2 regions of the Salinicoccus bachuensis genome follow, and region 2 is predicted to be linked to the other one. Evidence: predicted binding sites of a transcription regulator. Region 2 holds the regulator's gene; the other holds the start of a gene.
The links. The regulator CtsR, encoded in region 2, represses protease genes until heat stress. The targets are predictions, from matches to a motif close to ATGGTCAATAAAGGTCAAACA.

Region 1: the regulator CtsR is predicted to act here: its motif matches at 5,853-5,873, upstream of RQP18_RS01530 (ATP-dependent Clp protease ATP-binding subunit).

The regions. Positions count from the first base shown of each region.
Region 1 is NZ_CP138333.2:287,022-298,150, forward strand. Features, by position in the region: gene RQP18_RS01505 (aryl-sulfate sulfotransferase) at 1-1,589, shown strand, start outside; gene RQP18_RS01510 (SurA N-terminal domain-containing protein) at 1,850-2,662, shown strand; gene RQP18_RS01515 (M24 family metallopeptidase) at 2,719-3,891, opposite strand; gene RQP18_RS01520 (cystathionine gamma-synthase family protein) at 3,944-5,143, opposite strand; gene RQP18_RS01525 (iron chaperone) at 5,281-5,649, shown strand; gene RQP18_RS01530 (ATP-dependent Clp protease ATP-binding subunit) at 5,915-8,050, shown strand; gene aldA (aldehyde dehydrogenase) at 8,182-9,633, shown strand; gene RQP18_RS01540 (class I SAM-dependent methyltransferase) at 9,847-10,446, shown strand; gene RQP18_RS01545 (hypothetical protein) at 10,544-10,708, shown strand; gene RQP18_RS01550 (superoxide dismutase family protein) at 10,855-11,129, shown strand, end outside.
Region 2 is NZ_CP138333.2:2,504,420-2,515,548, reverse strand. Features, by position in the region: gene hisD (histidinol dehydrogenase) at 1-499, opposite strand, end outside; gene hisG (ATP phosphoribosyltransferase) at 496-1,101, opposite strand; gene RQP18_RS12705 (ATP phosphoribosyltransferase regulatory subunit) at 1,098-1,901, opposite strand; gene RQP18_RS12700 (YerC/YecD family TrpR-related protein) at 2,062-2,349, shown strand; gene RQP18_RS12695 (hypothetical protein) at 2,498-2,779, shown strand; gene RQP18_RS12690 (metallophosphoesterase) at 2,787-3,596, opposite strand; gene RQP18_RS12685 (GNAT family N-acetyltransferase) at 3,751-4,305, shown strand; gene RQP18_RS12680 (NupC/NupG family nucleoside CNT transporter) at 4,406-5,617, opposite strand; gene RQP18_RS12675 (CtsR family transcriptional regulator) at 5,822-6,289, shown strand; gene RQP18_RS12670 (UvrB/UvrC motif-containing protein) at 6,294-6,812, shown strand; gene RQP18_RS12665 (protein arginine kinase) at 6,766-7,830, shown strand; gene RQP18_RS12660 (ATP-dependent Clp protease ATP-binding subunit) at 7,832-10,270, shown strand; gene radA (DNA repair protein RadA) at 10,415-11,129, shown strand, end outside.

The sequences.
Region 1 (11,129 bases), 400 kb from region 2:
AAGTAGAGGAATCACAGGAGGGACCAAATACAGCGGAGGGGGTGGACTACAACTATCCGCCGGAAAGGGCGAAAGAACTGCTCCGGGAACAGGAGGAGTTGGAAGCGAAGATTCTGGCGGAGAGCGGGGGTGGTACACTGGATGATCCATATGTGAACCTAAATCCATATGGTCGGAGCCCATTATCTGCCCTTGTCATCTTTGATACCGAAGAGAGCGCCCAAGTCTCCTTCACCGTCCAGGGGAAAGATAGTGAAACGGATATTTCGAGTACAATCGAAGGATACAGGACACATCATGAGCTTCCCATCGTCGGGCTCTATGCCAGCTATACAAACACAGTGGAAATCGTTGTTGAAACGGAAACTGGGGAAACAACGACCAATACATTGACGATAGTGACAGAGCGCCTGCCGTCTGGCATGCCTGCAATAGAGATTAAAGAAGCCAAGCCTGAAAAGATGCATCTCGCTGAAAATGAACTGACTTTCTATGTGCCGAGCACAAGGCATGCATTCGCATTTGATATCAACGGTGATGTACGTTGGTATGGAGCAGGATTCAACAGTCATATTCTACAAGAACTGGATAACGGAAATCTGCTTTATCTGAGTAAAGATGACAACAGTGGAAGTGCGTATAACCGACTGCTTGAAATAGACTACATCGGCAAGCTGTATAATGCTTTCGAAATCAGCGAAGAAGCGGCTGAACAGGAGGCTGAAGACCTGGAATCGACTCTGATTCATCATGACGTAGCAGAACTGCCGTCCGGAAATCTCCTGATGACTGTTAATGACGGTGGGGGCGAATATATGGAAGACATGATGATAGAAGTGGACAGGAAGACGGGAAAAGTCCTGAAAGTGATCGATCTGAAGGATCTGTTTCCTAGTGAAGTGTATGAAGAATATGAAGTCAGGGATGATTATGGTCTGAGGGACTGGTTCCACCAGAACTCTGTAGTATATGATGAAAGTGATGACAGCATCATCATCTCGGGCAGGCATCAGGATACCGTAATGAAAATTGACTACGAGACAGAAGAGATCATCTGGATTCTGGCCCATCCGGAAGGGTGGAATGAAGAAATGGCGGCATATCTGGTAGAAGGGGGCGGTGATGATTTCAAATATCCCGCAGCCCAGCATGATGCCAGAATACTGCCCGACTTTGACAGCAATCCGGCGACGATAGATGTATTGCTGTTTGATAATAATACAGTCGTCACCCGGGGTGATGAAGAGTCGGCTGGAGAATACAGTGCCGCAACCCATTACAGGATCAATGAGGAGACACTAGGGGCGGAAATAGTCTGGACTTATGGAGAGGAGCTCGGCGAGGATTATTTCACCAGAATCATAAGCAGTGCGAGATACCTGGAAGAAAGTGATAATATACTGATCGACTTCGGTCATGCCGATGATGGGGAAAGAAGTTCATTTGTGGAAGTGACCCATGACGAGCAGTCCGAACGGGTTTTTGAAGCCGAAATGACAGGATTCCGGACAGGCGCCTGGGCCTACCGGGGTGTAAGGCATCAAATATATAACGACTTGTGGGAAGAGAGATTCACTTTGGAGCAGTAGAGGACTGGATGGTCATTAGGAAGGCTGCAGAACCCTTGTTTGTGGTATAGAGGATTTAAAGAGTAGGCATCCCTTTGGACGATTCTATCCAGGAGGAGGTCTCTATTAAATAGTATGTCCAACGATTCGTTGGCAGAAGTCAGACAATTTATAGTCACATTTTAAGATGAATCTGACAGGTTTTACACCTTATAAATTTACATTTGATAGGGATGTGGTAAAATAACGGACAATATGTATTAGAAGGAGAAATGACATTAATGAAGAAATTATTATTCAGTTTATCCCTCGGCACATCCATAGCTGTTCTGGCAGCATGTGGTGGCGGAGATGAATCTGCAGAAAATACAAATGAAGAACCGGAAACACAGGAGGAAGCGGCATCAGGCAATAGTGATGAGGCGGCCTCAGAAAGTAATGGAGAGGCAGCCGGAGAAGAGGAAAGTGCAGGACACCCTGAAATGCCGGAACCGGATCTGGAAGATGTACCGGATGTCGTTGCTGAAGTGAATGGGGAAGAAATCACGAAGGAAGAGTTCGAACAGGTCTATACCGCACAGTTCCAGCAGGCGGCGATGCAGCAGCAGATGGCCGGCGAGGAAGTCGATCAGGATCAGCTGAAAGAACAGGTTGTTGAAGGTATGGTCAGTCAGAAACTGCTCATCCAGGAAGCGGGAAACAGTGATATCAGTGTACCTGAAGAGGAAGTCAATGAAACGATAGACCAGCTGGTCGAACAGAATGGTCTTGAGTCCCAGGATGAGTTCTTTGCGGCGCTGGAGGAGCAGGGAATGTCCGAAGAGGAAGTGCGCTCCCAGCTCGAGACGGAATTGAAAGCCAACAAGCTGATTGCTGAAGAGGCTGGAGATATAGAACCGACCGAAGAGGAACTCCAGACGATGTATGACGAGATGACCAGCATGCAGGAAGAATCGGGTGAAGGGGAAGTCCCTTCCTTTGAAGAAGTAAAACCACAGCTTGAAGATCAGGTGAAGATGACGAAAGAAGGAGAAGCAGCACAAGGTCTTGTGGAAGAACTGCGTGAAGATGCAGATGTTACCATCCACCTGTAATTACCAATATGAATAGTTAACCCCCTCCAGCATCTTTTTTCTGGAGGGGGGTTTTGCTATTCGACTGTCTTTTCGAAAATCTTCCGGTCGAATGAGGCGAATGTCTCTGCGCCGTTCTCTGTGATATGCACGGACTCTGTGATGGAGACGCCGAAGTTGTCGAACCATAGGCCTGGCATGAGGTGGAAGGTCATGTCAGGCTGAAGCATGGTATGGTCGCCTGGCCTGAAGCTGATCGTATGCTCTCCCCAGTCAGGCGGGTAGCTGAGACCAATGGAGTAGCCGATGCGGGCACTCTTCACATAACCGTGCTTGCCGATGGTACGAGTCCACACGTCATTCACCTCCTCGGCTGTAGTCCCGGGAGTCATATGATAGAGTGTTTCATTGATGCCTTCATTGATCACGTCTGCAACCTCCTGGACGTGCCCAGGTGCTTTGCCGAGGATCATGGTCCTGGCCATCGGAGTGTGGTACCGCTTATAGCATCCGGCAATTTCAAGCGTCAGTATATCGCCTTCGCTATATCTTCTGTCGGACCATGTGATATGTGGGCTGGCTGTCAGTTTTCCGGAAGGGATCATGGGTACCATCGATGTATAGTCCCCGCCGAAATCATCACTTCCGTAGATCTGGGCGTGTGTGATGGCGGCTGCAACCTCATTCTCCCTGACACCGATATTGACAGTATCGTATGCTGCCTGCATGGCTTTTTCTACGATTTGGGCGGCATTCCGCATATAGCTGATTTCCGTATCACTCTTGATGACCCTGACCCAGCTGACAAGATTTCCGGTATCCTTCAATTCAGCATTGGGCAGACCGACCTGCAACCTTTCATGGCACATCGCCGTATAGTAGAATGAATCCATTTCGACACCGATCTTCTTGTCGTCCTGACCGCACTCGACCAATACTTCAGCGACATAGTCCATGGGATGTCTGATGGTCGACTGTACATATTCATCCGGGTAGAAGCGGATGCTCGATTCCTTCATCCAAGTTGTCATTTCCGCGCCGCTGGCGTCCATTTGCCTGCCGATCCATATCGGTTCTTCCTGATCGATGAAGACGAGGACGACCTGATTTACATAGAAGCTCCATGCATCATACCCCGTCAGGTAGTACATGTTTGAGGGGTTGGAAATGATCAGCCCCTCGACCCCGTATTGCAACATCTTCTGTTTCGTATTATTCATTCTGATATCATATTCCTCTTTGGAGAACATGGGCCTCTCCCCTTTGTCTGTAGAATGGTGCTCAAAAGCCGGGTGTCAAAGATTATGATGGGGTATTATGGACGTTGAGTGCCTGCAGTGCATTTTCAAGGTCCTGCTTCAAGTCGTCGAACGACTCTATACCTGCAGAATACCGGACGAGTCCCTCGGCGATTCCGAGTTCCGCCCGCTCTTCCGGGGTGGACTCTACATGACTGGTCGTCCGCGCCGGTCCGACTGTCGTCTCGACGGCACCAAGATTGGCTGCCCTATTGGCAAATTCGAGTCGTGGCAATACTTCTTTGACGGCTTCCATGCCGCCATGCAGAGAGAAGCTGAACATGCTGCCGTACCCTTTCATCTGTTTTTTTGCGATTTCGTGGTTCGGGTGGCTCTCAAGACCGGGGTAGAATACTTCCACCACAGCAGGATGACCGGATAGGTACTCGGCAAGTCTACCTGCATTCTCCGTCTGTTTCCACACTCTCAGATCCAATGTCTTCATCCCTCTGATCATCAGGTAGGCGGCATTGGGATCCATGGTGGCTCCATTGATTTCACGATAGTGGAAGACCTGTTCCACAAGATCTTTTCTTCCGCATAGTACACCGCCAAGTGCATCTGCATGTCCGCCCAGAAACTTCGTGGCACTGTGGATGACAAGGTCGGCTCCGAGTGACAGTGGGTTCTGCAGAATCGGGGTGGCGAATGTATTGTCCACGACAAGCAGGGCATTCTGTTCTCTGGCAAGTTCTGCAATCCTTTCGATATCGGTAATTTTTACGGTTGGGTTGGTCGGCGTCTCAAGATGGATCAGCCGGCAGCCTTTTCCGATTTCAGTTTCCATCGCCTCGTGATTGCCGGTCTCACACAGTTCAATTTCAATATCGAGTTTCGGCAGGAATTCTGTAAATATCTTGTTGGTTCCGCCATATGTGTCCTTGATGCTGACAACACGGTCCCCGGGGCGCAGGAATGTGTGGAGCGTATTGCTGATGGCCGCCATACCGGTGGAAAAACTGGTCGCCGCTTCAGCGCCCTCCATCTGCCTGACCTTGTCTTCGAATGAAGCGACGGTCGGGTTTGTATTTCTTCCGTAGATGTGTCCCTCTTCTTCACCAATCGCCACCTGATACCAGTGATCGAGGTCATCATAGTTATAGGCGACGCTGTTGACAACCGGCACCTGGCTGGCTCCATGGACCCTGTACGCCTTCTCTCCCGCCCAAACAGCTTCTGTTGCATGATCTACATTTCTCTTCATTTCTACACACCCCTTTAATATAATGGAAACGCTTACATAAATATACGTTTAGTGTACTATAACATTAAAAGGGTATATTTATAAATATAAATGTATTATTTAATGAAGAAAAAATTTAAAGCAGAGGTGGAATGGCAATGGCAGTTTTTGATGAATTCATCAATGGAATCGACAATGGGGAGCAAAGGGAGAAAGTGGAACAGGTACTTTCATGGGTGCATGACACATATCCGGATATGGAAAGGGTGGTGAAGTGGAACCAGCCGATGTTCACCGATCACGGGACATACATCATCGGCTTCAGTGTGGCAAAGAAGCATATGTCGGTTGCACCCGAGAATAAAGCGATCACAGAATTCAGCGGTGCGCTGGAAGAAGCGGGTTATGCTCATACAAGTCAGATTTTCCGTATACCGTGGGACAGTGAGGTGGATTATGATCTCTTGAAGAAAATCATCGATTTTAACATTGAAGATAAGGCAGGGCTGGATACATTCTGGCGGTGATCAAAACACAGTGCAGGGACTGGATGCTGGTTCCTGTTTTTTTGTGGAAAATCAGATCAGATGCTTGAAAGTCAAAGAAGGTCAATGTATAATATAGTTAAGGTCAAAGTTAGTCAATAAGTAATCGATTTATAACTTTGATCCGGCTATTCCTAGTGAGCAACTTTGTTGAAACAACGTTTTAAAGGATTTATAATTATACTATGGTCAAATAAAGTCAAACTTAATAGAATGATGATATATGAAATGAAGGAGGAACCTATTCATGAAATGCCAAAATTGTGGTATCAATGATGCGAATGTCAATCTGGCAATGAACATTAATAACCAGAAGACGCAAGTCCACTTATGTAATGAATGTTTCCATGAAATCAGAGGCCAGATGATGGGCGGCAGTGATTTCTTTTCCGGGTCTCCTTTCGAAAACTCAGACTTCAACGATAAACATTTCCAAGGAAATGGCGGCAGCCAGACGGGAACGAGAACGAGGCAGAAACAGGGAAGCAGAGGAGATGGCCTGCTGGATCAGCTTGGCAAGAACGTTTCCGATGAAGCGAGAGCGGGCAACATAGATCCAATCATCGGACGTGACACGGAAATCAAGCGTGTCATTGAAACGCTGAACCGAAGAAACAAGAACAATCCGGTACTGATCGGTGAGCCGGGTGTCGGTAAGACGGCGATTGCTGAAGGTCTGGCCCTCAAAATCACAGAAGGCGCAATACCTGCCAAACTGACGGATAAAGAGGTCTACCTGCTTGATGTGGCATCACTTGTGGCCAATACAGGCATACGAGGCCAGTTTGAAGAGCGAATGAAGCAGCTGATTTCTGAGCTTCAGGAACGCAAGGATGTTATCCTCTTCATCGATGAAATCCATCAGATCGTCGGTGCAGGTACAGCAGAAAGCTCCCAGATGGATGCGGGCAATATCCTGAAACCGGCACTGGCCCGTGGCGAAGTGCAGATCATCGGTGCGACGACATTGAAGGAATATCGTCAGATTGAAAAGGATGCTGCACTGGAACGCCGTCTGCAGCCGATCATTGTAAAAGAGCCGACACTGGAGGAAGCGGAACAGATTCTTCAGGGAATCAAGGACCGCTACGAAAAATTCCATGAGGTGCGTTACTCGGATGAGGCCGTCCATGCATTTGTGACACTGTCCGACCGCTATATCCAGGATCGTTTCCTGCCGGATAAGGCAATCGATCTGATGGATGAAGTCGGCTCACGGTTGAACCTCTCCAACGCGGAAAGTGACGCGAACTCCATCCAGCAGCGTCTGAATGAAATCGCCCAGGAAAAAGAGGAAGCGGCAGAGCGTGAAGAGTATGAAAGGGCGGCTAACCTCAAGTATCAGGAAATACAGCTTGAAAAACAGCTGGAGAAAGCCAAGGATAAAGAACAGGTACTCGATGTCGAGGTTTCCGATATCCAGCTGATCGTCGAAGAGAAGACGGGCATCCCTGTGACGAAACTGCAGGCGGATGAACAGAAGAAGATGCGTGACCTGGAGGGCGAGCTTGCCAAAAAGGTCATCGGACAGGAGGAGGCCGTCGGCAAAGTGGCCAAAGCCGTGCGCCGCAGCCGTGCTGGGCTGAAGTCGAAACACCGTCCGATCGGTTCGTTCCTCTTTGTCGGGCCGACAGGTGTCGGTAAGACGGAGCTGACCAAGGCACTGGCCGAAGAGCTGTTCGGCTCCCGTGATGCGATGGTCCGGCTCGACATGAGCGAGTATATGGAGAAGCACACCGTGTCCAAGATTATCGGTTCACCACCGGGATATGTCGGACATGAAGAAGCGGGACAGCTGACGGAGAAAGTCCGTCGTAACCCCTACAGCATCATTCTGCTGGATGAGATAGAAAAAGCCCATCCGGATGTGCAGAACATGTTCCTGCAGATCATGGAAGATGGACATCTGACAGACTCCCATGGCCGTACGGTCAGCTTCAAGGATACTGTCATCATCATGACAAGCAACGCGGGTACGGGTGTAAATACAGTGAGTGTCGGATTCAATCCGGACAAGCATGAATCCGTATCGACGCTGGACAACTTGAGCGACTACTTCAAGCCTGAATTCCTGAACCGTTTCGATTCCATCATCAACTTCAACGCACTTACTGAAGAGAACCTGATTGAAATCGTTGATCTGATGCTTGCCGAGCTTCAGGAGACTGTCGAGGAGAACGATATCAGCATCTCAATCACTGATGAAGCCAAGCGTGAGCTTGCGAGACTCGGCTATGACAGACGTTTTGGTGCAAGACCGCTCCGCCGGGTCATTCAGGACAAGATCGAAGATCAACTGACCGATCTCATTCTGGAAGAAGAGACAGTGGATAAGGTGAGAGTAGAGATGGAAGATGAAGAGATTGCAGTTGTGAAAAGCTAATTCGGATATATTCAAAATGAAAGGCTTCCGGCCCCAGATAGGGGCGCGGGAGCCTTTTGCACTTTCTGGTGTGGTTTCATATTTGCAGTAGGCGGGAAGAGAACTCCAATAATACTCTAGGAGGAGATACTGTGAAGGACCATCAGTTATATATAAACGGTGAATATACTTCATCAACCGGGGACGAATGGATTGATATCATCAATCCAGCAACGGAAAAAGTGGTATCAAGGACACCAAAAGGTACATCAGAAGATGTCGACAAGGCAGTGGAGGCAGCTTCCCGGGCCCAAACTGAATGGGAACAGGTGCCAAACATTGAACGTGGCAGGATTGTGCATAAGATGGGAGAGAAGATTGCTGAAAGAAGAGAGACATTCATTGACCTGCTTCAGGAAGAGCAGGGGAAGGATTATGAACTGGCAAGTGGTGAAGTGGACCTGGCCATAGATTATTTCCAGTATATGTCCGAGTGGGCAAGAAGAATCGAAGGCGATATCGTGCCGAGCGATCGGCCGAATGAAAACATTCTGGTCTATAAGAAGCCCATCGGGGTTGTAGCCGGCATCATTCCGTGGAACTTCCCGGTCTTCATCCTGGCGAGGAAAGTAGCCACAGCACTGATGACAGGATGTACTGTCGTAATTAAGCCGAGCCAGCATACGCCCAATACGGCGATGGAATTTACGAAAATCGTCGATGAGATGTCGGAAGTGCCTGCCGGCATATACAACGTCGTAACAGGTGCAGGATCCGAGATCGGCAATGCCCTGGCATCGCATGAAAAAGTCCATATGGTGACGATGACGGGCAGTATCACTGCCGGTACGAAAGTGATGGAAGCGGCGGCCCAGAACATTACAAAAGTGAATCTGGAGCTCGGCGGCAAGGCGCCGGCCATAGTGACTGAAAATGCAGACCTTGATCTTGCGGCAGCGGAAATCGCAACTTCAAGACTTGCCAATAACGGCCAGGCCTGTACAAATGCAGAGCGTCTCTATGTACATGCAAATGTGGCGGAAGAACTGACTGGCAAGCTTAAGAAAATATTCGAGGAAAAGACATTCGGTAATCCGCGCAAAGACAAGGAAGCCGATCTTGGCCCACTCGTCAATCAGGACCGTCTCGAAACGGTCGACGAGATGGTTCAGAATGCCATTTCATCCGGTGCCAAAGTCGTCACTGGAGGGGGAGCTGCAGAGGTAGAAGATGGCTTCTTCTACAAGCCGACCATTCTGACGGATGTTACGCATGAATCCGATATCATGACAGACGAAATATTCGGGCCGGTGCTTCCGATATCTACTTTCAGTACTTTGGATGAAGTTATTGAAAAAGCCAACGATACGGTATATGGACTTTCTTCTTCCGTCTATACTGAGGACCTGAACGAAGCGATGCGTGTCGTCAATGAGATGAAGTTCGGAGAAACCTATGTCAACCGTGAAAATTTTGAAGCCGTCCAGGGCTATCATGCCGGCATGCGCCAGTCAGGTCTTGGCGGTACAGACGGCAAGTATGGCGTAGAAGACTTCCTGGTGACCCAGGTCGTCTATATGCAGTATAAGGAAAACAAAAAATAAAATGGTGTCAAAAAGGTGCGGCAACTCGAGAGGTTCTGCACCTTTTCAATATATAAAGGGAGATTATTCTTCACCACAGTTTTTAGGGCCTGGCCAATTGCAACGGTAAAAAATAATCTATTTATTGCGATAAAAGTGTTATAATACACTAAAGAAACCATATACATAAGTGGCAGTGAGGGCATGTGTTCCCAATTGATGAGGAGGGAAGTCATGAAAAACCAGGCAATGATCAAGAAGTTCGACAGGCAGTCAAAAACGTATGACAAAAGAAGGGGAAGTGACCCGACTGACAAATATCGAGCACGCATCATTCCGGAAGCTTGGGGAAAGGTTCTGGAGGTGGGCATAGGTGCTGGAGGCAATTTTCCGTACTACAATGATGACATTGAATTGACAGGTGTCGATTTCAGCCCCGAAATGCTGAAGGCGGCGCGCACAGCGGCCGCGGATTACCCCTTTGAAACGACGCTGGTGGAAGTGGATGTTGAGGAAGTTCAATTTGAGGAGGACAGTTTCGACACCATCGTCTCGACGCTTTCATTCTGTGCCTATAGAGACCCTGAAAGTGTACTCGCCAGATTCAGAAAATGGTGCAGACCGGGAGGGACCATATTGATGATGGAGCACGGGGAAAGTACAAACAGGCTGCTTGCAGGAGCTCTGAATGTATTGGATCCGGTTTCCATGAAGGTGCTCGGCTGCCATCAGAACAGGAATATTTCCGACATTGTAAGGCACTCCGATTTGAAGATTACGAAGGAGGAGAGACATCTGGCCGGCTGCCTGTACATGCTGTGGGTAAAAATATAAATAATGATAAAGGCGGGACAGGAGAACATCTTCTGTCCTGTTTGAAAATGTGGCAGTAGGGGAATGGAGCAAGTAGCAGAAATGGAAAGGAGTCCATATGAAACGCTTTAGACTTTTGGTGGCAGCGACAATGCTGAGTACAGTGATGGCAGCATGTGGAATGAACAATGATTCTGATGAGTTCGATCAGCAACAGACAATAGACGATACGATGAACCAGCAGGGCCAGGATGGATCTGATGATGGCAACAACCAGGAATGAACATCTACATATTGGTTGATTTTTTAGGGAGCGGTCGGATATGACCGCTTTTTTGGTTCCATCTTATATAGGCAGCATGGGAAATGAGTTTAGGTTCATGTTATATGGGAATCGAATATATAAGACAGGTTGGAAAGGGGTATGTCATGAAAATCTGGAAGCTTTTATTTTTGATGCTGATGATCGGTGTGGTGCTTGCAGCCTGTGGCGGCAATGAGGAACCGGAAGCGGAAGATCAGGAAAGAGTGGATGAAACGATTGACGAAGAAAGGAATGATGTTGCCGAGGAGACGAATGAGCGCGCTGAAGAAGAAGTCGTTCTTATGAACAGTGAGGGCGAGGAGACCGCGACTGCTACACTGAGCGAGGGTGATTACGGAGTGAATATTGCGCTTGTCGGACAAGACCTCCCGGCCGGAAC
Region 2 (11,129 bases):
AGACATCTTCCACCCCGCATATGTAGAGGGCGGCAAATGTGATGTTGTTCTCGTCGAATGTCGGGGTCGTGACATGGATTTCCCTGACGCCTGCAGCAAGCGCAGGTACGACGGTCATCAGCACGCTCGACGGATAGAGTGCCGTGCCGCCGGGCACGTAGACGCCGATCTTCTCGATCGGATGGTAGACGTACTGGAACTCCCCGTCGTCCCTGTCCTCATACTTGATGCTCTCCTGATAGCGTTCAATGCGCGTGCGGATCGTCTCGAGCGCCGCCTTCTCCTCATCGGATATGGCGTCATAGCTTGCCTTGAGCGCCGCTTTCGGCACTTTGAAGGATTCCGGCGTCCTGCCGTCGAACTTCTCCGTATAGTCACGGAGGGCGGCGTCCCCTTCGGTACGGACCCGTTCGATGATGTCCATCACATCCTTATAGCCGTCGAATCCGGCACCATCACGCTTCTGGTCGAAAGCCTTCCTGAATTCCTGGACATTCATTCGATCACCCCGATTTCACGGATGAAGTCATAGATCTCATCCTCTTTTGTGTAGAAGGTCCGCTTGTTTGCGATGAGCCGTGCATGGATGTCCATGATCTTCTCGTGCTCGACGAGCCCGTTGTCCCTGAGCGTGCCGCCCGTCTGGACGATGTCCACGATGCCGTCCGAGAGTCCGAGCAGCGGTGCAAGTTCCACCGAGCCGTTCAGGTGGATCAGTGAGACATCCTGCCGTTTATTCTTGAAATATTCATGGGCGATGTTGGTGTACTTCGTCGCGATGACCTTGAACTCCTCCTGCTCTGGGAGGGCGGCCACGGAGAAGTGGCAGTCGCCGAACGGCAGCTGGGAGACATTCAGTATATTGAATGTGTCTTCGGTGATGATGTCGGAGCCGACGATGCCGAGGTCCGCCACACCGCTTTCGACATAGGTCGGCACATCCGGTCCTTTGGCGAAGATGAATTTGACGTTGTCCACGACGGTGTAGAGCGAGCGCGTCTCGCCGTCCAGGGCACTGATATAGTTGTTCAGGTCGTTTTCATTCATGTATTTGAGAAAGTCCTTGAAAAGTCGGCCTTTCGTAAGTGCGACTGTAATCATAGCAATCCTCCGTTAGATAGGTTTACCGCAATGCCGAAAGCGCTGCTGTTGTATTCCCCGCCGCTCAGAAGCGGATAGTCGTGATCCAGGAAGGCCTGGAAATAGAAGCCGTTGTAGTACGACTGTGGGGATCGGAATGACAGGTCGAGTATGAACTTCATGCCGTAGCCTCCAAGCGCCTGCTTCAGCCTGTCGATGAAGCGCATGATTTCGCTGTCGCCGAACTCGGCGTTCACAAGGTCCATCTGGTCGCTCACCTTGGCCGAGAGCAGTATGTAGAGCGGGTGGGTCTGTCCGAGCTGTTTCCGGAGTTCCGACAGGTTCTTTTCATGGACCAGATTGCGTATGCCGGAATCGAGTGCGTACTTGTCGATGTAGAGGTCGAGCAGCGTATCGTCATTGACCACGATCGAATGGAATTTCTCGCTGTACCTTTCTGTGACGAACGACAGATGCATGTCGATGCTCGACAGTATCTCCTCATCAGTGGGACGGTAGAGTTCCACTCCCGCCTGATGGAATGTCTCGTAATTCCTCACCACGGGGCCGAAGTATCCGAAGAAGCGCTGGCTGAGATGATAGTTCTCACTGTAGTTGAGCAGGGAGCGCGTCCAGTCGCTGCGGATGGAGAAGAGCTGTTCGTTGCGCTCGAAGATGATGGTCGAGGAATGGTGGCGCTTATCGTCGATATTGAAGGGCTCCACCATATTCATGTCGACCAGCTGATAGTTTTCATCGGCAAGCAGTTGTGTATAATCCTGTGCAAATTTCAGGCGTCGGATGATCAAATCGTTTTTCATACCATATCTCCTTTAATACTTTAGCGTGATAAAGAATAATCAATAAATCTGATAATAACAAAATAAATCGGTGCTGACAAGACTTTCAGACAATTTGATTTAACACTTTAAAACGCTAAAGTGCTTTGATATGATGGGCGTATTAAATGGAGGGAAGCATATGCAAATAGATAAACTGAGAGGCAAAGAGCTCGATGATCTGTTCGAAGGGATACTGAAGCTTGAAACGGTTGAAGAATGCCATCACTTTTTCGATGATCTATGCACAACAAACGAACTTGTCTCATTGAAGCAGCGTTTCCAGGTGGCAAAGATGATAAAGGAGGGGCATACATACTCCAGGGTCCAGAATGAAACAGGCGCCTCGAGCGCCACGGTCTCAAGGGTCAAGCGGTGCCTGGACTATGGCAGCGAGGGATACCATACGATCATCGATCGGCTGGATTAGATGACCTTAATCAAGTTAAGGTCAATTTTTATCCAAATAAAATTTTAAAATATTTCAAAAATTCAGTTCTATCGTTGATTGGTTGGGAAGTATTATGAGAATGTGGAACTGTAATGGTGGACCAACTTCAGAAAGGGTGGAGCAGAAAATGAGGAAACGGATTATTGACAGTGTTGGTGCTTCAATCGTGACAACTTTAATTATCTTAGCAATTAACTTTTTGATAATGTTGTTTTCAAGTGCGGAAATCGGTCGTCGCACAGCATACTTTGGAGCAGTATTTTTTGATGCCACACCCATTTCTTCAGATACTATAGATATGAGTGTGGGTATAGATAATATAACGCCGATCATTATTACATTCATCATTTTTACTGGAATTTACTATTCAGGTCTTCGCCTGATCAATAAGAATAGAAAATCATATTGACTAAAAGTCATATTTCTATCACCTGCAAAGTATCCCTGATTTCAGCGTGGATATCATCCGTTTGCCATTCCCTCTGGTAGCCCAGGCAGGCACAGATGTACGTAACATCATTCTGCCTGAATTGATGCCGGAAGTGCACGTGCCCCATGATGCTGTATCTGATGGGGTATTTTTCATACAATCCATCAAAATCAGACGTTCCTATAAACGCGTTGAAATAGTCGAACAGGCGGTGCGGCATCGGGACGGCATACCTTCTATGTGTAACGACATGGGTCATCAGAATGATGTTTTTATCCTTCACCTTCTCCAGGTCCCCTTTTACTTTTTCGGCAAATATTTTGGAGAGCTCCCTGTCGTGGAGCTGCCAGTCTATATTCAGTTTATCCTGCCAGGTGCCGCCGTAGAATTTGCCCCGGGTCAGTTTTTCCTCGCTGAAACGGGCATCCGCATAAGTATAGTCATACCATCCACTGTGGCCGACAATCGCCCAGTCGTCATTGATGATGTAAGGCGCTTCCAGCACACTCCCCGGCATATTTTTATATAGTTCATATACTTCGGGGGTTGTGAGGGTATCCTCCTCTTTCAGCCAATAGTCATGATTCCCCGGGACGAAGAGTACCTTGATCTGTGCCAGGTCGGAAAGTGCCTTCAGGAACGCGGAGGTCATTTTATAGTGGCTCGACACATCCCCGGCAATGAGCAGCAGATCCAGTTCCTGTGCTTTGATTTCATGTGTCAGAAGCTGTTCCATTTCATTTTTATCGATATCACTGCGGTCTATGTGCAGATCTGAAATAACGCCAATTCTCATCATCATTCTCTCCATCACATTTATTTTATATCAATTCTATCATCCTGAATTTCAAATGCCATTTTAACAATCGGGTTGACCACAATCTGATGGAAAGATATACTGTAAAATATTCCTAGTTAGTGAATATGAATTAAATGGATGGAGGGAGACAATGTCCGAAGATATTATCAGAGTGGCTGTAAAAGAGGATGCTGAAGAATTTCTGGATTTGATGAAGCGTGCATTTGAACCACTTAAAGAACTGGGCATAGAATGGCCCTCGGTTAATGTGGACCTGGAAGATGTGTCTAATAATATAACGCACTCTACAGCATATGTACTGGAACGTGATGGTGAAATCATTTCAACGATAACGATCAGATTTCCCTGGGACGAAGGGATTTCGATTTCCGGTTACCCATTTGTCTGGTGGTTCGCAACAAAACCGGAGTATAAAGGCCAGGGTGTAGGAGACAGGCTTCTCACATATGTAGAAGAAACAATATTGAGGGATATGCTGAAGGCTCCGGCGGTGGTTTTGGGCACATCATTGAAATTCCATCCATGGTTGAAAGGGATTTATGAAAGACGGGGATATGAGCTCTACGCCACACATGAGCAGGAATACGGTGATGTCGATGGGTTGATGCGTAAAGTGCTGATTCCGGAGCGCTTCGATGAAGAAATCCTTGGTCAGCCTGTATTGGATGAAGCAGAACGAACTTAAGATGGAGTTGGATGATGAGGGGGAGACAACTCAAAATGATTTGAAACAAAAAGAGATTGGGGTCGCAACCCCAATCTCTTTAACTATACATTCATTTTCATTAAGCGAAGAAGCCGACGATTGCGGCTGTGAGTACACTGACCAGGGAAGCACCGTATACGAGCTTCAGGCCAAACCGCGCCACTTTGTCGCCACTCTCGTTATGCAGCCCTTTGACGGAGCCCGCGATGATACCGATGCTTGAGAAGTTGGCGAATGAAACCAGGAACACGGAGATCATCGCCTGGGATTTGCGGCTGAACTCGTCCGCCATACCCGTATAGTCGAGCATCGCAACGAATTCGTTCGTAATCAGCTTTGTTGCCATCAGGCTGCCCGCCTGCTGGGCTTCGGCCCAAGGAATTCCGATGAGGAATGCGATCGGCATGAAGATGTAGCCGAGTACATCCTGGAATGTGATGTTCATGCCAGGGATGAGCAGGAATGCTTCGTTCAGGATGGCGATGAGGGCGATATAACCGATCAGCATTGCTGCAACGGTCATCGCAACTTTGGCACCATCCATGATGTAGTCCCCGAGTATCTGGAAGAACGATTTGCCTGCATCCGGGTTGTCATCGACATCTGCAGCATCTTCCGCTTCGGTGACATCGTATGGATTGAGGATGTGCACGATGACGTATGTACCGAACAGGTTGAGTACAATCGCCGTAACGACATACTGCGGTTCGAGCATTGTCATATAGGAGCCGACAATGGACAGTGAAACCGAACTCATAGCCTGTGCAGAAAGCGTGTAGAGCCGATGTTTTGGCAGGTGCGCAAGCTGGTTCTTCAGTGAAATGAAGACCTCGGATTGTCCAAGGATCATGGATGCTGCACCATTATAGGATTCGAGATATCCCATGCCGGTAATTTTGGTCAATAGGAAACCGAGCGCGCGGATGATCATGGGCAGTATTTTGGTGAACTGCAGAATTCCGATCAGTGCTGAAATCACGATGATCGGCAACAGCACGTTGAAGAAGAATACATCTGCAGCTGATCCATCTTCAAGTGTCGTCAGGTCACCCATGACAAAGGCGACACCTTCAGCAGCGAATCCGAGCAGTGCGTTGAAGCCGGTGGCCAGAAATTCGATGACAGCCTGTCCTGCGCCAGTGGAAAGAAGTATGAAAGCGAGCAGCAGCTGGATGGCGAGCAGGATCAGAATGTTCTTCCATTTTTTGAAAGCGAGCTTGCGGTTGCTGCTGACAAGCCATGCAAGGAAGAATGTAAATAAGATTCCGATGATACCCATTAGAATATTCAAGAATTTCACCCCATAAAAGATAAGTTGTGTTCATTATATAGCATGGCGTTATTGTCTGTATATGTAATCATGTGACAAAATCATCCCGATTCATTATAATGCAAACGTTTACAGAAATAAAGGGGGATATGCAAAACATTACATTTGCCATATTTGAGTATAGGATATATAATTTAGTCAAAGAAGGTCAAAAGGGGTGATGTAATGCGCAACATGTCGGATATAATCGAACAGTATCTCAAGCAGCTGATTGAAGAATCCGGCGGTGAAGTCGTGGAAATCAAACGCGCGCATATCGCAGAGAAATTCGACTGTGTCCCCTCACAGCTGAACTATGTGATAAAGACCCGTTTCACCAACGAACATGGCTACACCGTGGAAAGCAAGAGAGGCGGTGGCGGATACATCAGGATCACCAAGGTCGAGACCCATTCCAAATCCGAGTATCTGGCGCGTCTGAAACAGCTGATCGGCGATGGCATTTCGCAGCAGAATGCAAAGCATATCGTCCAGTCGCTGATGGAGAATGAAGTGATTACCATGAAAGAAGCGAAAATCATAGATGCGGTCCTGGAGAGGGAATCGCTGATGCTCGACCTGCCATACCGCGATCGCCTGCGTGCGAATATACTGACGAGGGTGATTGATGTCATTCTCTACACTGAGGAGTGATTGGATGAAATGCGAATCATGCAACGAAAGAGAAGCAACCATTCATATCTCAAAGGGCAACGGCTTCGAAAAGACTGAAAAGTTTCTTTGTGAGCAGTGCGCCAACGCATCGTTTGAGAATGATTTCAGTTATCCGGACGATACCTTCAACATCCAGAAGCTGCTCAAGTCACTGTCCGAGCACCCGTCCCTGCAGCAGACGCAGCGGCGTCCGAAGCAGTGCGGGACATGCGGCTCCACCATCAACACCATTGTACAGATGGGGAAATTCGGCTGTCCGGACTGCTACGCCACCTTCGGCAGCCAGGCCGCCGACATCATCAGCAGGGTGCAGGCCCACCAGTCGGAACATGCCGGGAAGATGCCGGTGAAATCCCGCGCCCATCTGAAAACGAGGAAAAAGCTCGAGCAGCTGAGGGGCCGGCTTGAAAAGCTTGTCGAAACCCAGGAGTTTGAAGAGGCGGCAGTAGTGCGTGATGAAATCAGAGCGCTGGAACAGGCAGGTGATAGTGATGGAATATAGCCATATCAGCCCATGGATGCAGGATGTCGAGGAACTGCCGGTTGAAATGTCCACACGGGTCAGGCTGGCCCGTAACGTGAGCCATCTCCCCTTCCCCTACATGATGAAGGACGATGGTGGCCTCGAACCTGTGCTGGCGAAGTTGGAAGCGGTACTGGATGGATACCGGCGTGTGGAGATGAATGGCCTCCAGTTCGAGGACAAGGCCCTGCTGGTTGAAAAGCATCTGGTGAGCCCATTGTTTACGAAGCGGGGGCTCCTCAGTTATATTAGTGAAGACGAATCCGTTTCCATCATGGTCAACGAAGAGGATCACCTGCGCATCCAGACGATGGGTGTCGGCATCCCGATGATCGACCTCTATAGAAAAGCGGACGCGATCGATGATATGCTGGAGTCGGAAGTCGATTATGCATTTGACGAAAAATACGGCTATCTTACCGCCTGCCCGACAAACGTCGGCACCGGCCTCCGGGCATCGGTGATGCTCCACCTGCCGGCGCTCACGTTCGGCAGCCGCATCCAGACGCTGGCTGCGAATCTGAGCCGTTTCGGCTTTACATTAAGAGGTATATATGGAGAAGGGTCCGTCCCGCTCGGTCATATATACCAGCTGTCGAACCAGCTGACGCTCGGGCAGACGGAAGAAGAGATCATAAACAACCTTGACGAACTGAAAGAACGCATTGTGGAAGAAGAGATGGAGATGCGCTCATGGCTTGAAAGTGAACATCTTCTCGAAGTGAAGGATTCGGTCTACCGCTCCTACGGCCTCCTGAAGCATGCCTACAGGATGCCATTGAAAGAAGCGGCGAAATGTCTGAGCGATCTGAAGCTCGGCACCGACCTCAAGCTGATTGAACATGAGGATTTCCAGTTCCAGAAGTGGATTCAACTTATTCAGCCAGCATTCATCAAGATGCGCCTGAATGAAAAAGATAAAGAGATCACGTCCTTGGAGCATGCTGTTGAAGAAGAGCGTGCGGCTTTGATGAGACAACTATTAGGAGGGGAATAATATGTTATTTGGGAGACTGACTGAAAGAGCGCAAAAAGTGCTGGCTTACGCACAGGAAGAGGCAATCAACCTCAAGCATTCGAATATCGGGACCGAGCACCTGCTGCTTGGGCTCGTGAAGGAAAATGAAGGGATCGCCGCGAAAGTGCTCGAATCCTTCAATATCACCGAAGAGAAAGTGAAGGAGGAAGTGTTCAACCTGATCAACGAAGGCAGCGAACCTTCCTCATCCATCCACTACACGCCGAGAGCGAAGAAGGTCATCGAGCTGTCAATGGATGAAGCACGCAAGCTCCACCATAATTTCGTGGGGACGGAGCATCTCCTGCTCGGCCTGATCAGGGAGAGTGAAGGTGTGGCCGCACGTGTGCTGTCCAATCTCGACCTGAACATTACGAAGGCCCGTGCTGCAGTCATCAAGATGCTCGGCAACCCCGAGTCGTTCCAGCAGAAGGACGGCATGAAAAAGGATCACAATACACCAACCCTGGATTCACTGGCACGCGACCTTACGCAGATTGCCCGTGATGAAATGCTCGACCCGGTCATCGGCAGGTCCAAGGAGATCACCCGCGTGATTGAAGTGCTGAGCAGAAGGACGAAGAACAACCCGGTACTGATTGGTGAACCTGGTGTCGGCAAGACGGCGATTGCCGAAGGCCTTGCACAGGCGATCATCAAAAATGAAGTGCCGGAAACACTGAAGGACAAGCGTGTCATGTCACTGGACATGGGAACCGTTGTGGCAGGTACGAAGTACCGTGGTGAATTCGAAGAACGCATGAAGAAGGTCATGGAGGAAATCCACAAGGCCGGCAACGTCGTGCTGTTCATCGATGAATTGCACACGCTGATCGGGGCCGGTGGCGCCGAAGGCGCAATCGATGCATCCAACATCCTGAAGCCTGCGCTTGCACGTGGGGAACTGCAGTGCATCGGGGCGACGACGCTTGATGAATACCGCAAGCACATCGAAAAGGATGCGGCACTGGAGCGCCGTTTCCAGCCTGTACAGGTGGATGAGCCGAATGTCGAAGATGCGATACTGATTCTGAGGGGTCTCCGTGACCGCTACGAAGCCCACCACAGGATCACCATCACGGACGAAGCGCTGGAAGCGGCGGCAGTCATGAGCGACCGTTATGTCCAGGACAGGTTCCTGCCGGACAAGGCGATCGACCTGATTGATGAAGCGTCCTCCAAAGTCAGGCTCAGAAGCTACACATCCCCGCCGGACCTGAAAGATCTTGAGGGCAAGCTCGAAGCAATCAAGAAGGAGAAGGATGCAGCCGTACAGAGCCAGGAGTTCGAAGCGGCGGCGAACTATAGGGATCAGCAGACGAAACTTGAAACCGAACTTAAAAAACGCGAAGATAACTGGAAGAAGGAACAGGGACAGGCATCACAGTCGGTGACCAGAAGTGACATCGAACTGGTCATCAGCAGCATCACAGGCATCCCGCTGTCCAAAATCGCAGAGGACGAGTCGGAGAGGCTGATGAACCTCGAGTCCATCCTGCATGACCGTGTCATCGGCCAGGAGGATGCTGTGGCTTCGATCTCGAAAGCGGTCAGAAGGGCACGTGCCGGGCTCAAGAATCCGAAGCGTCCAATCGGCAGCTTCATCTTCCTCGGCCCGACGGGTGTCGGTAAGACAGAACTTGCCAGAGCACTCAGTGAAGCGATGTTTGGGGAAGAGGATGCGATGATCCGCGTCGACATGAGTGAGTACATGGAGAAGCATTCCGTCTCCCGTCTCGTCGGTTCACCACCGGGCTATGTCGGATATGATGATGGTGGCCAGCTTACGGAAAAAGTGAGAAGGAAACCTTATTCACTCGTACTTTTCGATGAAATCGAGAAGGCTCACCCGGACGTCTTCAACATGCTTCTGCAAGTATTGGATGACGGACGTCTGACAGACTCCAATGGACGTACCGTCGACTTCAGGAACACGATCATCGTCATGACATCGAACGTCGGTGCCCAGGAGCTCAGGGACAATAAATTTGCAGGCTTCGGTACAACGACGCAGTCCCAGGACTACGACACGATCAGAAATACGATGATGAAGGAGCTGAAGAACAGCTTCCGTCCGGAATTCATCAACCGTGTGGATGACATCATCGTCTTCCACAGCCTGGAAAAAGAACATCTCAAAGAGATTGTGACGCTCATGATCAACCAGTTGACACAGCGCTTGAGCAACCAGGATATTCATCTTGAAGTCACCGAGTCGGCCACCGAGAAGATTGCAGAGGAAGGATATGATCCGGAATATGGTGCGCGTCCACTCGCCCGCTCCATCCAGCGTCATATCGAAGACACGCTCAGTGAATCCCTGCTTTCCGGTAACGAACTCGAAGGCAGAGTCGTCACAATCGACTACAAGGATGACGAATTCAGTGTAAGCACGAAAGACAAAGTTGCAGTAGAATAGAAGGAGTGGCATGCCGGGATGGGAAACCATCCCGGCTTTTTCTACATGTACGCATAGGGCGCCTACGAGGTTACCGCTTTAAAATCACAGGTAATAGTTATACAATATTAATAATAAATTCAAAGTACAGGAGAGTCTCTAAACATGGCAAAAACGAAAAATATTTTCGAGTGCATGGCATGCGGACATGAATCGCCCAAATGGATGGGCAAATGTCCAAACTGCGGTGCATGGAACCAGATGGAAGAGAAGCTGGTTCATAAGGAGACGAAGGGCAGGGGAACATTCGGCAAGCCCGAAGCGGAAGGCCGCCAGCGCAGCCGGAAGCTTGAACGTGTAAACAAGAGCAACACGCCGAGGACGCTGACGCAGAGCGGCGAGTTCGACCGGGTCCTTGGTGGCGGCATCGTCGATGGATCCCTGATCCTGATTGGCGGGGACCCTGGCATCGGGAAGTCGACGATACTTCTGCAGACGGCCCTGACTCTATCCCAGAATCACGAAGTGCTGTATGTCTCCGGTGAGGAATCACTGGAACAGATCAAGTTGCGCGCGGACCGGCTGACTGAAGGGAGTGATCGGCTGAACGTCTATAGCGAGACAAACCTTTTCTACATCCATGATGAAATAAAACAGCTGGATCCGGATTTCCTGATCATCGACTCCATCCAGACCATATACAATCCTGATGTGACCAGTGCTCCCGGCAGTGTCTCCCAGGTGCGGGAGTGTACACAGAGCCTGATGAATATCGCGAAAAGCGGCAATGTCGCAACCTTCATCGTCGGTCACGTGACCAAGGAGGGGCAGATTGCCGGACCAAGGATGCTCGAGCATATGGTGGATACGGTACTTTATT